2 regions of the Hydrogenophaga sp. RWCD_12 genome follow, and region 2 is predicted to be linked to the other one. Evidence: riboswitches for the same ligand, from Rfam matches in the RefSeq annotation. Region 2 holds a riboswitch; the other holds the start of a gene.
The links. A riboswitch is a leader RNA that binds a small molecule or an ion and turns the genes downstream of it on or off. The one in region 2 is predicted to bind cobalamin.
Positions count from the first base shown of each region.

Region 1: it holds a riboswitch for cobalamin, as region 2 does, so the genes downstream of both, ACLIJ1_RS04000 (TonB-dependent receptor domain-containing protein) here and ACLIJ1_RS16750 (energy-coupling factor ABC transporter permease) in region 2, are expected to answer to the same signal.

Region 1 covers NZ_JBKIXC010000001.1:835,269-839,261, reverse strand. The annotation lists gene ACLIJ1_RS04000 (TonB-dependent receptor domain-containing protein) at 1-1,762, opposite strand, end outside; cobalamin riboswitch at 1,840-2,094, opposite strand; gene ACLIJ1_RS03995 (DUF904 domain-containing protein) at 2,145-2,375, shown strand; gene ACLIJ1_RS03990 (cell division protein ZapA) at 2,372-2,755, shown strand; RNA gene ssrS (6S RNA) at 2,825-3,005, shown strand; gene ACLIJ1_RS03980 (sulfite exporter TauE/SafE family protein) at 3,139-3,954, shown strand; gene rraA (ribonuclease E activity regulator RraA) at 3,975-3,993, opposite strand, start outside.
Region 2 covers NZ_JBKIXC010000004.1:272,121-276,113, forward strand. The annotation lists gene ACLIJ1_RS16745 (HD domain-containing phosphohydrolase) at 1-684, opposite strand, end outside; cobalamin riboswitch at 1,223-1,465, shown strand; gene ACLIJ1_RS16750 (energy-coupling factor ABC transporter permease) at 1,694-2,371, shown strand; gene cobM (precorrin-4 C(11)-methyltransferase) at 2,385-3,167, shown strand; gene ACLIJ1_RS16760 (sirohydrochlorin chelatase) at 3,164-3,993, shown strand, end outside.

The DNA.
Region 1 (3,993 bases), on a different contig from region 2:
ACTCGTAGTCCTTGTCGGTGGCGTTGTCCACCCGCGCCAGCAGGCGCCAGTCGCGCGCAATGTCGGTGCTGGCCGTGAGGTTCAGCAGCGTATAGCCGGACAGGGCCTTCTTGTTGGCCGCGTCGTCGTAGCGCTGGCCGGTGTGCTGCACTTCACCGCCGATGCGCCAGCCGCCCACCGGCATGTCGGCAGTCAGCGTGGCCTGGGTCTTGGCGCGGCGCGCCAGCAGCAGACCGGTGTCGGCGTTCTTCGGACGCATCAGGTCCAGCGACGCGCCAACATTGACATCGCCCAGCTTCGATCCGCCCGCCAGCGTCACGCCGGTGTAGGTCGCGCGGCCCGTGTTGCCGTAACAACCTGCGAAGTCACCCACGCCGTTGACACAGCTGCCGGCGCCGGACACATAGTTGATGAGGTCCTTGACCCGGTTGCGGTAGACCACCACCGATGCACGGCTCACGCCTTCCTGCCAGCGCAGGCCGGCCTCGACGTTGCGCGCGGTCTCGGCCTTGAGGTCGGGTGTGCCGTAGATGCTGAAGCGCTGGAACAACGTCGGCGCGCGGAAGGCCGTGCCCGCCGAGGCGGTGAGCTGCAGGCTCTTGGACAGCGCATAGCCGTAGGCCAGGGAGCCGGTGTTGTTGACGCCGAACTCGCTGTCGTCGTCGCGGCGCAGGTTGGCCTGCAGCGTGTGGTCGCCGGCGCGCAGGCCGTAGCCGACCGCCAGCGCGTTCTGGTGGCGGTCGGTGTTCTGGGGCGTCGTGCTGGCGTTCTCGAGACGGTCCTCGCGGCGCTCCAGGTCGACCGTCAGGCGACCGGGGCCGACGCGCAGTTCGTTGCGCAGCAGCCAGCTGTCGACCTGGGTCTCGGTGAGATAGGTAGAGGGAGAGGTTTCGTAGCGCTCAGTGCCACGGGTGAAGCCCACGCGGGTGCTCCAGTCGTCGCTCCAGTGACCGTTCCAGTTCAGGCCCACGGTCTGCAGGTGGCTCTTGGTCTGGTCGTCCTTGCCGGCCACAAAACCGTCGTAGCCCGCCTTCTGGCGGTTATCCAGCAGCGTGGCTTCCAGCTTCTGGTCAGGGGTCAGTTTCCATCCGAGGCGTCCGGAGAACGACTCGTTGCGGTAGCCGTCCTTGTCGGGGTTGCCGGTGGGTTTGGCGTTGAACCCATCGCTGCGCTCGGCGCCGAGGCCGAACGCGTAGTCGACCGCGCCCTCCCCGCCGCGCAGCGAGGCGTTCACCTCACGGGTGTTGTGCGAGCCGATGCCCACGCGCACCGACGGGAAGAAACCGGTCTCGCCCTGGCGCGTGAAGATCTGCACCACGCCACCGATGGCGTCGGAGCCATAGACCGCCGCGGCCGGGCCGCGCAGCACCTCGATGCGGTCGACCTGGGACAGCGGGATCGCGTTCCAGCTGGCGCCGCCGGTCGACTGCGAGTCGATGCGCACGCCGTCGACGAAGACCGCGGTGAAGCGGTTTTCGCCGCCACGCAGGTAGATGTTGGTGGTCGACGCTGGGCCGCCGTTGCGGTTGATGGTCACGCCGGGCAGACGTTCGAGCACGTCGGCCACGGAGGCTGCGCCCAGACGATCGATCGCCAGGCGGTCGACCAGCGTCACGTCGGCGACAACGTCGGTGATGGGCAACTCGGAGCGGGTGGCGCTGACCACGACGACGGTCGGGGATTTCTGGGCCCAGGCGGCCACGGACAAGGTGCAGGCGAGCGGGAGCACGGCAAGGCGTGCATTGAAAACGCGTGAAGACATGTGAGAAGAACAGACAGAAGATTGCCCTCGCCGTCTTCCCCGACAGCGCATGGGCGTCACGGTGACGGCTCCGAGGAACGTGTCACCACCGTGTTGGCCGGTATCCGGGCTGGCAGAACAACTCTCATCGCCTTCCCGGGGCCGGAAAACCGGACTCCCAGTGGCTGCGGGATGAAAGCGGGGACGCAAGGCCTGCTGGCCGTGTTTCCCGTCTGCTTACCGTTGCGGGGGCAGCGCAGGTTAGGTCGGTCCGGTGTGGACTTTCCCTCCTGCTTCCCGTTGAACTGCGGCATGCGAACCACACCGCGAGCACCAACGGCGGGCATTGTAAGCCCGGGGGCCTTGCGGCAACCCTACAATGGCTCACTTACCTGTTGTCACCATGGCCGATCCCAAGCATCTTGAACTGATCGCCGAGCGCGTTGAGCGACTGCTCCTGCGCCATGAAGAACTTCAGCGCACCAATGCCTTGCTGCTGGACCAGGTGTCCGCGCTCAAAACCGAGCGCGATTCGCTCAAGTCCCGGCTGAACGCCGCCCGCTCGCGCATCGATGCCCTGCTCGACCGGTTGCCCGCCGGCAACGAGGCGGAGACGCCGAAAGACTCCCGATGAACAAACAGGTCGCCAAACAGATCGAGGTCCAGATCATGGGCCAGAGCTACCTTCTGTCGTGCCCGCCCGGCGGCGAGTCGTCCCTGCTGGACGCTGTCGAGCGCGTGGACACGGCCATGTGCCGCATCCGCGATGCCGGCAAGGTCAAGGCCCGTGACCGCATCGCCGTGCTGGCTTCGCTGAACCTCGCTTTCGAACTCTCTCAGAAGGAAGCCCAGAGCCTGGTGGTGCCGTCGTTTGCTACCTCCGAGCCCTCAACGCTGGCCGAACCATCTGCAACCGCCGCACTGGAAGCCGATGACCCGCAGGCACAGGCGCGTGTCGACGATCTGGTTCGGCGGCTGGACCAGGCGCTGGGCAGCGACGGCCAGCTGATCTGAGCTTCGGACTGGCGTCGGAAAATTTTCCGACGGACGCACCGGCACTGGCGCCCCACGGGCCTACAATTTCGCTGTCTGCAGTGCGCGCCGGGCTTTATATTTCCTTGAACCAATGCTCATTGAGCCCGGGCTTGGTACATAACGTGGTTGGTGTGAGCGTCTCGCGTCAGATGAACCCGAAGCCCCGTTGCCCTCGCCCACCTGAACCCCCGGTTCAGGATGACGGTCCGGCGGCATCTGCAGACACCTAATTCCCCACTCCCCCCTGCGCCGCTTCGCGGCTTCCCCCCTCTCCTGCGGGAAGGGGGACGTGGCCTGTGGACCGGCGGAGCCGGGTCCACGGCCACCCTCGTCTGGGCACCTTCTCCGAATGGGTTGCTGGCATGTCCCTTGAACCGCTGCTGATCGTTGAATTCGCCCTGTTGGGGCTGTGCTCCGGCTTTCTGGCGGGGCTGCTGGGCATTGGCGGCGGGATGGTGATGGTGCCGTTCATCAGCGCGATCCTTTCGCACCGTGGTGTGTCCGACGGGCTGGCGGTGAAGATGGCCATCGCGACGTCGATGGCGACCATCGTGTTCACCTCAATCTCCAGCGTGCGTGCGCACCACCAACGCGGTGCCGTGCGCTGGGACATCGTGCGGCGCCTGGCGCCCGGCATCGTGATCGGTGCAGCCATCGCCAGCCTGGGCGTGTTCGCCCTGCTCAAGGGTGGCTCGCTGGCGCTGTTGTTTGCCCTCTTTGTCGGGTTTTCGGCCACGCAGATGCTGTTGGACAAGAAGCCGCAAGCCTCACGCACGCTGCCCGGCCCCGCCGGGCAAGTGGGCGCGGGGACCGTGATCGGCTTCCTCTCCGGGCTGGTCGGCGCCGGCGGCGGCTTCATCAGCGTGCCCTTCATGACCTGGTGCAATGTGGCAATCCACAACGCCGTCGCCACCAGCGCGGCGCTCGGATTTCCGATCGCACTGGCAAATGCGATTGGATATGTGATCGCGGGGCAGAACGTGTCCGACCTGCCGGCGGGCTCCGTCGGCTATGTCTTTCTGCCGGCGCTCGCGGTGATCGGCGCGGCGAGTGTGCTGATGGCGCCCCTCGGCGCAAAGGCTGCCCACGCACTGCCGGTGAAGTCGCTCAAGCGTGCTTTCGCCGGTGTGCTCTATCTGCTGGCCGCCTACATGCTCTACAAAGGTCTGACGGCCTGAGCTGTTTGGCTGACGCTGGCTCAGCCAATCTGGTGCAAC
Region 2 (3,993 bases):
GATCTTGCCGATGTCGTGCACCAACGCGGCGAGGTAGACGTCGCGCACATCCCGCTCGGAGAGCCCCATGTGCTTGGCGACAGCCCTGCTCAGCTCAGCTACCCGGCGCGAATGGCCGGACTCGCGGTGTCGCAGATCGATCAGGCTGGAAAGGACGCGAAAGGCCGCCAGGAGCGTGTCGTCGAGTTCCTGGTAGGAGGCCTCCAGCATGTCGTTGATCTGGGAGAGTTCGGCGGTCCGCGCGGCGACTCGGCTTTCCAGCTGCGCGTTGGCGTCTTTCAGCTGCTGGTTTTGCTCTTTCGTCAGTTGGGTTAGTCGGGCGTTTTCGCGCTCCAGTTCGCGCCGGGCCAGCGCGTCTTTGACCGACAACACCAGCTCCTGATCGTCCCAGGGCTTGGCCAGATACCGGTGGATGGCTCCCTGGTTGATCGCGGCGATGGTGGACTGCATGTCCGCGTAGCCGGTCAACAGCATGCGGATGATGCTCGGGTCGTGCTCCTTGATCTGCTCCAGAAGTCTGGCGCCGTCCATCTCGGGCATGCGCATGTCCGAGATCACCAGATCGACCTCATGTGTCTTCAGGAGTTCCAGGGCCTCCTTGCCGGACGAGGCCTGGAGTGTGGTGATCCCGTGGAGGCGCAGCAGACGCCGAAGCGCATTGAGGATCGACGGTTCGTCGTCCACTGTGAGTACAAGACGCGGGACAACATGCAAAGCATCAGTTGCAGAGAGCTGAACTCCGTCTGGGGTTTGGGGGTGTTCAGTCATCATGTGGTGAGCTTTCAATTCAAGCGAAAGATGTTTAAAGAGTCCTTTACTCCTTGAAACAGCCGCCGATTGGTGAGTTGCGAGAGTTCGTTGCCTTGTCTACTCAGCTCACTCACCTTCAAAAACGTTGCATATGCGTTCGTAGCGCGAGGAGCGTCGTATGCGCTTTTGGTCTGTTCAGCCCCTACTGTCGATACATCAGCCCTATCGATGTGCGCAGCGTAGCGTGGTCCATTTGAATGTCCTTGATACATAAATCGTGCGACAAAGGTCTGCTTTGGGAACAAAGCCGCCATCGGGTTTGGTTGGACTGACAGCATGCGACAGCTCCCGGGGGGCAAAGCCGGAAAAAGCCGCATGGAAGCAGCCCAACTCTTGTTGCCTCGTAAGGGTCTTGCATGCCCTCGTACTTGCGAAGCCAGGTGCGGCGCATGCGAGTTGGCAGAAGTCGCAGGTATAGAATCATTGCGTTGGTGCTCGCAACATCGTTCCGATGCTGCAGTTCAACGGGAAGCAGGAGGGGGAGTCCCACACGGGCGAACCTAACCTGCGCTGCCCCCGCAACGGTAAGCAGACGGGTGGGTCGAGGCAATGCCATCGCCCCCCATTTCTCAAAATTTCGCCACTGGCTCACGCTGGGAAGGCTTTGAGAAACGCTCTGTCAGCCCGGATACCGGCCAACAAGGAGGCTGCGCGTCAAGCGCGGCCACATTACCCAAACACCGTCGGGGAAGGCGGTGAGGGGTTTTCGCCGGTGTTCCCTTTTTGTCCCTGTGCATTGCCATTGCGAGTCTGAGCCGACGCTTGTGCGTTCGCTCGTCCAGGGCTTCCCGTTCGCCGCTGAAACCTGCTGTCGCCTCCCCTTGGGCCTTGCCGCTTTTCAAACCGCGTTGTGTCCAACGCATTCAACCCAAGGAGTCACCTCATGCACATCGAACCAGGTCTGGTGGACGGCGCCAAGCTCATCCTGAGCTACGCCACTGCAGCCGCTTGTATGGGCTACACGGCACAGCTGTCGCGGCATCTGATCGGCAAGGAAGGCACTGCGGCCTGGCTGGTGCGATCCGTGCTCGCGATGGCGCTGGTGTTCTGCTTCTTCGAGGTGTTGCCGCACCATCCGGTGGGCGTGTCCGAGGTGCACCTGATCCTGGGGACCACGTTGATGCTCGTGTTCGGTGTGGCACCTGCGGCGATCGGCTTGGCCGGTGGTCTGCTGATCCAAGGGCTGTTCTTCGCTCCGTTCGATCTGCCGCAGTACGGCATGAACGTCACCACGCTGCTGGTGCCGCTGTTTGCCACCGCTGCGCTGGCCAGGTGGGTCGTTCCTGACAACCTGGCCTATGTGGACATCGGCTACCGCCAGGCCTTGAAGCTGTCGGTGGCCTACCAAGGCGGCATCGTGCTGTGGGTGGGGTTCTGGGCGCTCTATGGGCGTGGGGTCGGTGTCGACAACCTGGTGAGCATTGGCCGCTTCGGTGCTGCCTACATGAGCGTGGTGCTGGCCGAACCGCTGATCGATCTGGCTGTGCTGGCGGCGGCGAAGGCGTTGCGCCGCCTCGCAGGCAGCGTGGCGGTGGAGCACCGTCTGCACCACGCCGCCTGATCGCGGGCGCACCATGGGAGCCGGAATTGTCTGGTTCGTCGGCGCGGGTCCTGGCGACCCGGAGCTGATCACGGTCAAGGGGCGCGACCTGGTGGCGCGGGCGGGCGCCATCCTGTTCGCCGGCTCGCTGGTGAACGAGGCGGCGACCCGTTGGGCGCCGCCGGGTTGCGTGATCGCCGACAGCAAGGACATGACGCTGGAGCAGATGTCGGCCTGGCTGATCGCACAGGCAGCGCGCTGCGACACCGTGGTGCGGCTGCAGACCGGCGACCCGGCGCTCTACGGCGCCCTGATCGAGCTGGTGCAGCCGCTGGACGCCGCGGGCGTGCCGGTGGCGGTGGTGCCGGGGGTGTCGTCCGCCATGGCCTCGGCGGCGGCGGCGGTCGAGAGCTTCACGCTGCCCGAGGTGACGCAGACCACCATCTTCACCCGGGTCGAGGGTCGCACGCCCATGCCCGAGGGCGAAGACCTGGCGGCCCTGGCGGCGCACCGCACGACGCTGTGCATCTTCCTGTCCATCACCTTGCTGCACAAGGTGGAGGCCGGGCTGCGCGCCGCCGGCTGGGCCGAGGACGCGCCGGTGCTGGTGGTGCACAAGGCCAGCTGGCCCGGCGAGGAGCGCATCGTGCGCGGCACGCTGGCCACCATCAAACAGCTCTGCCGCGAGGCCGGCATCGTCAGCCAGGCGATGGTGATCGCCAGCCCGACGCTGGGCGCGCGCCAGTGGCCGGAACTCACCCGGTCCCGCCTCTACGACCCCAGTTTCACCCACCGTTTCAGGAAAGCCTCGACATGAACGACACCACCATCCTGCTCGTGGGCCACGGCTCGCGCGAGGAATCCGGCAACCAGGAAATCCGCGACTTCGTCGCGCAGTGGCAGGTGCGCCAGCCGGCCTGGCGCATCGAGGTCTGCTTCATCGAATTCGCGCCGCCCTCGCTGCACGACGGCCTGCTGGCCGCCGCCAGAAACAGCCGGCGCGTGCTGGTGCTGCCGCTGATCCTGAACGCGGCCGGCCACGTGAAGATGGAGATTCCGGAAGCGATCGAACACGCGCGCGAGCACCTGCCAGGTGTGGCGTTCCACTACGGCCCGCACCTGACGGCCTGCGACCCCATCTTGGCCATCCTCAAGCGCCGCCTGCGCAAGGCCATGGCCGAACTGGACATGCCCGACCCAACCACCACCGGCGTGGTGCTGCTGGGGCGCGGTTCGTCCGACCGCGGCGCCAACGGCGACATGGCCAAGATGGCGCGCTGGCTGCAGGAAGAGGGCGACCACGAGCTGGTGGAGCTGGCGTTCACCGGCATCACCTGGCCGCGGCTGGAGCGCGTGGTGCAGCGCCAGGTGCTGATCGGCATGCGGCAGGTGGTGGTGCTGCCGTACTACCTCTACACCGGCACGCTGATGCAGCGTATCCACCGCCAGGTCGAACACCTGCGCCTGCAGTACCCGCAGATCCGTTTCGCCTGCGGCACGCACTTCGGTTTCGAGAAGGAAATCTTCGAACTGGTCGAGCAGCGTGTGCACGACCTGCTGGCCGGTGTGCCCGACAGCAGGCTGCCCTGCGACGGCTGCAGCTACCGCGAGATCGCGCACGACCTGGGGCACGGCCACTCCCA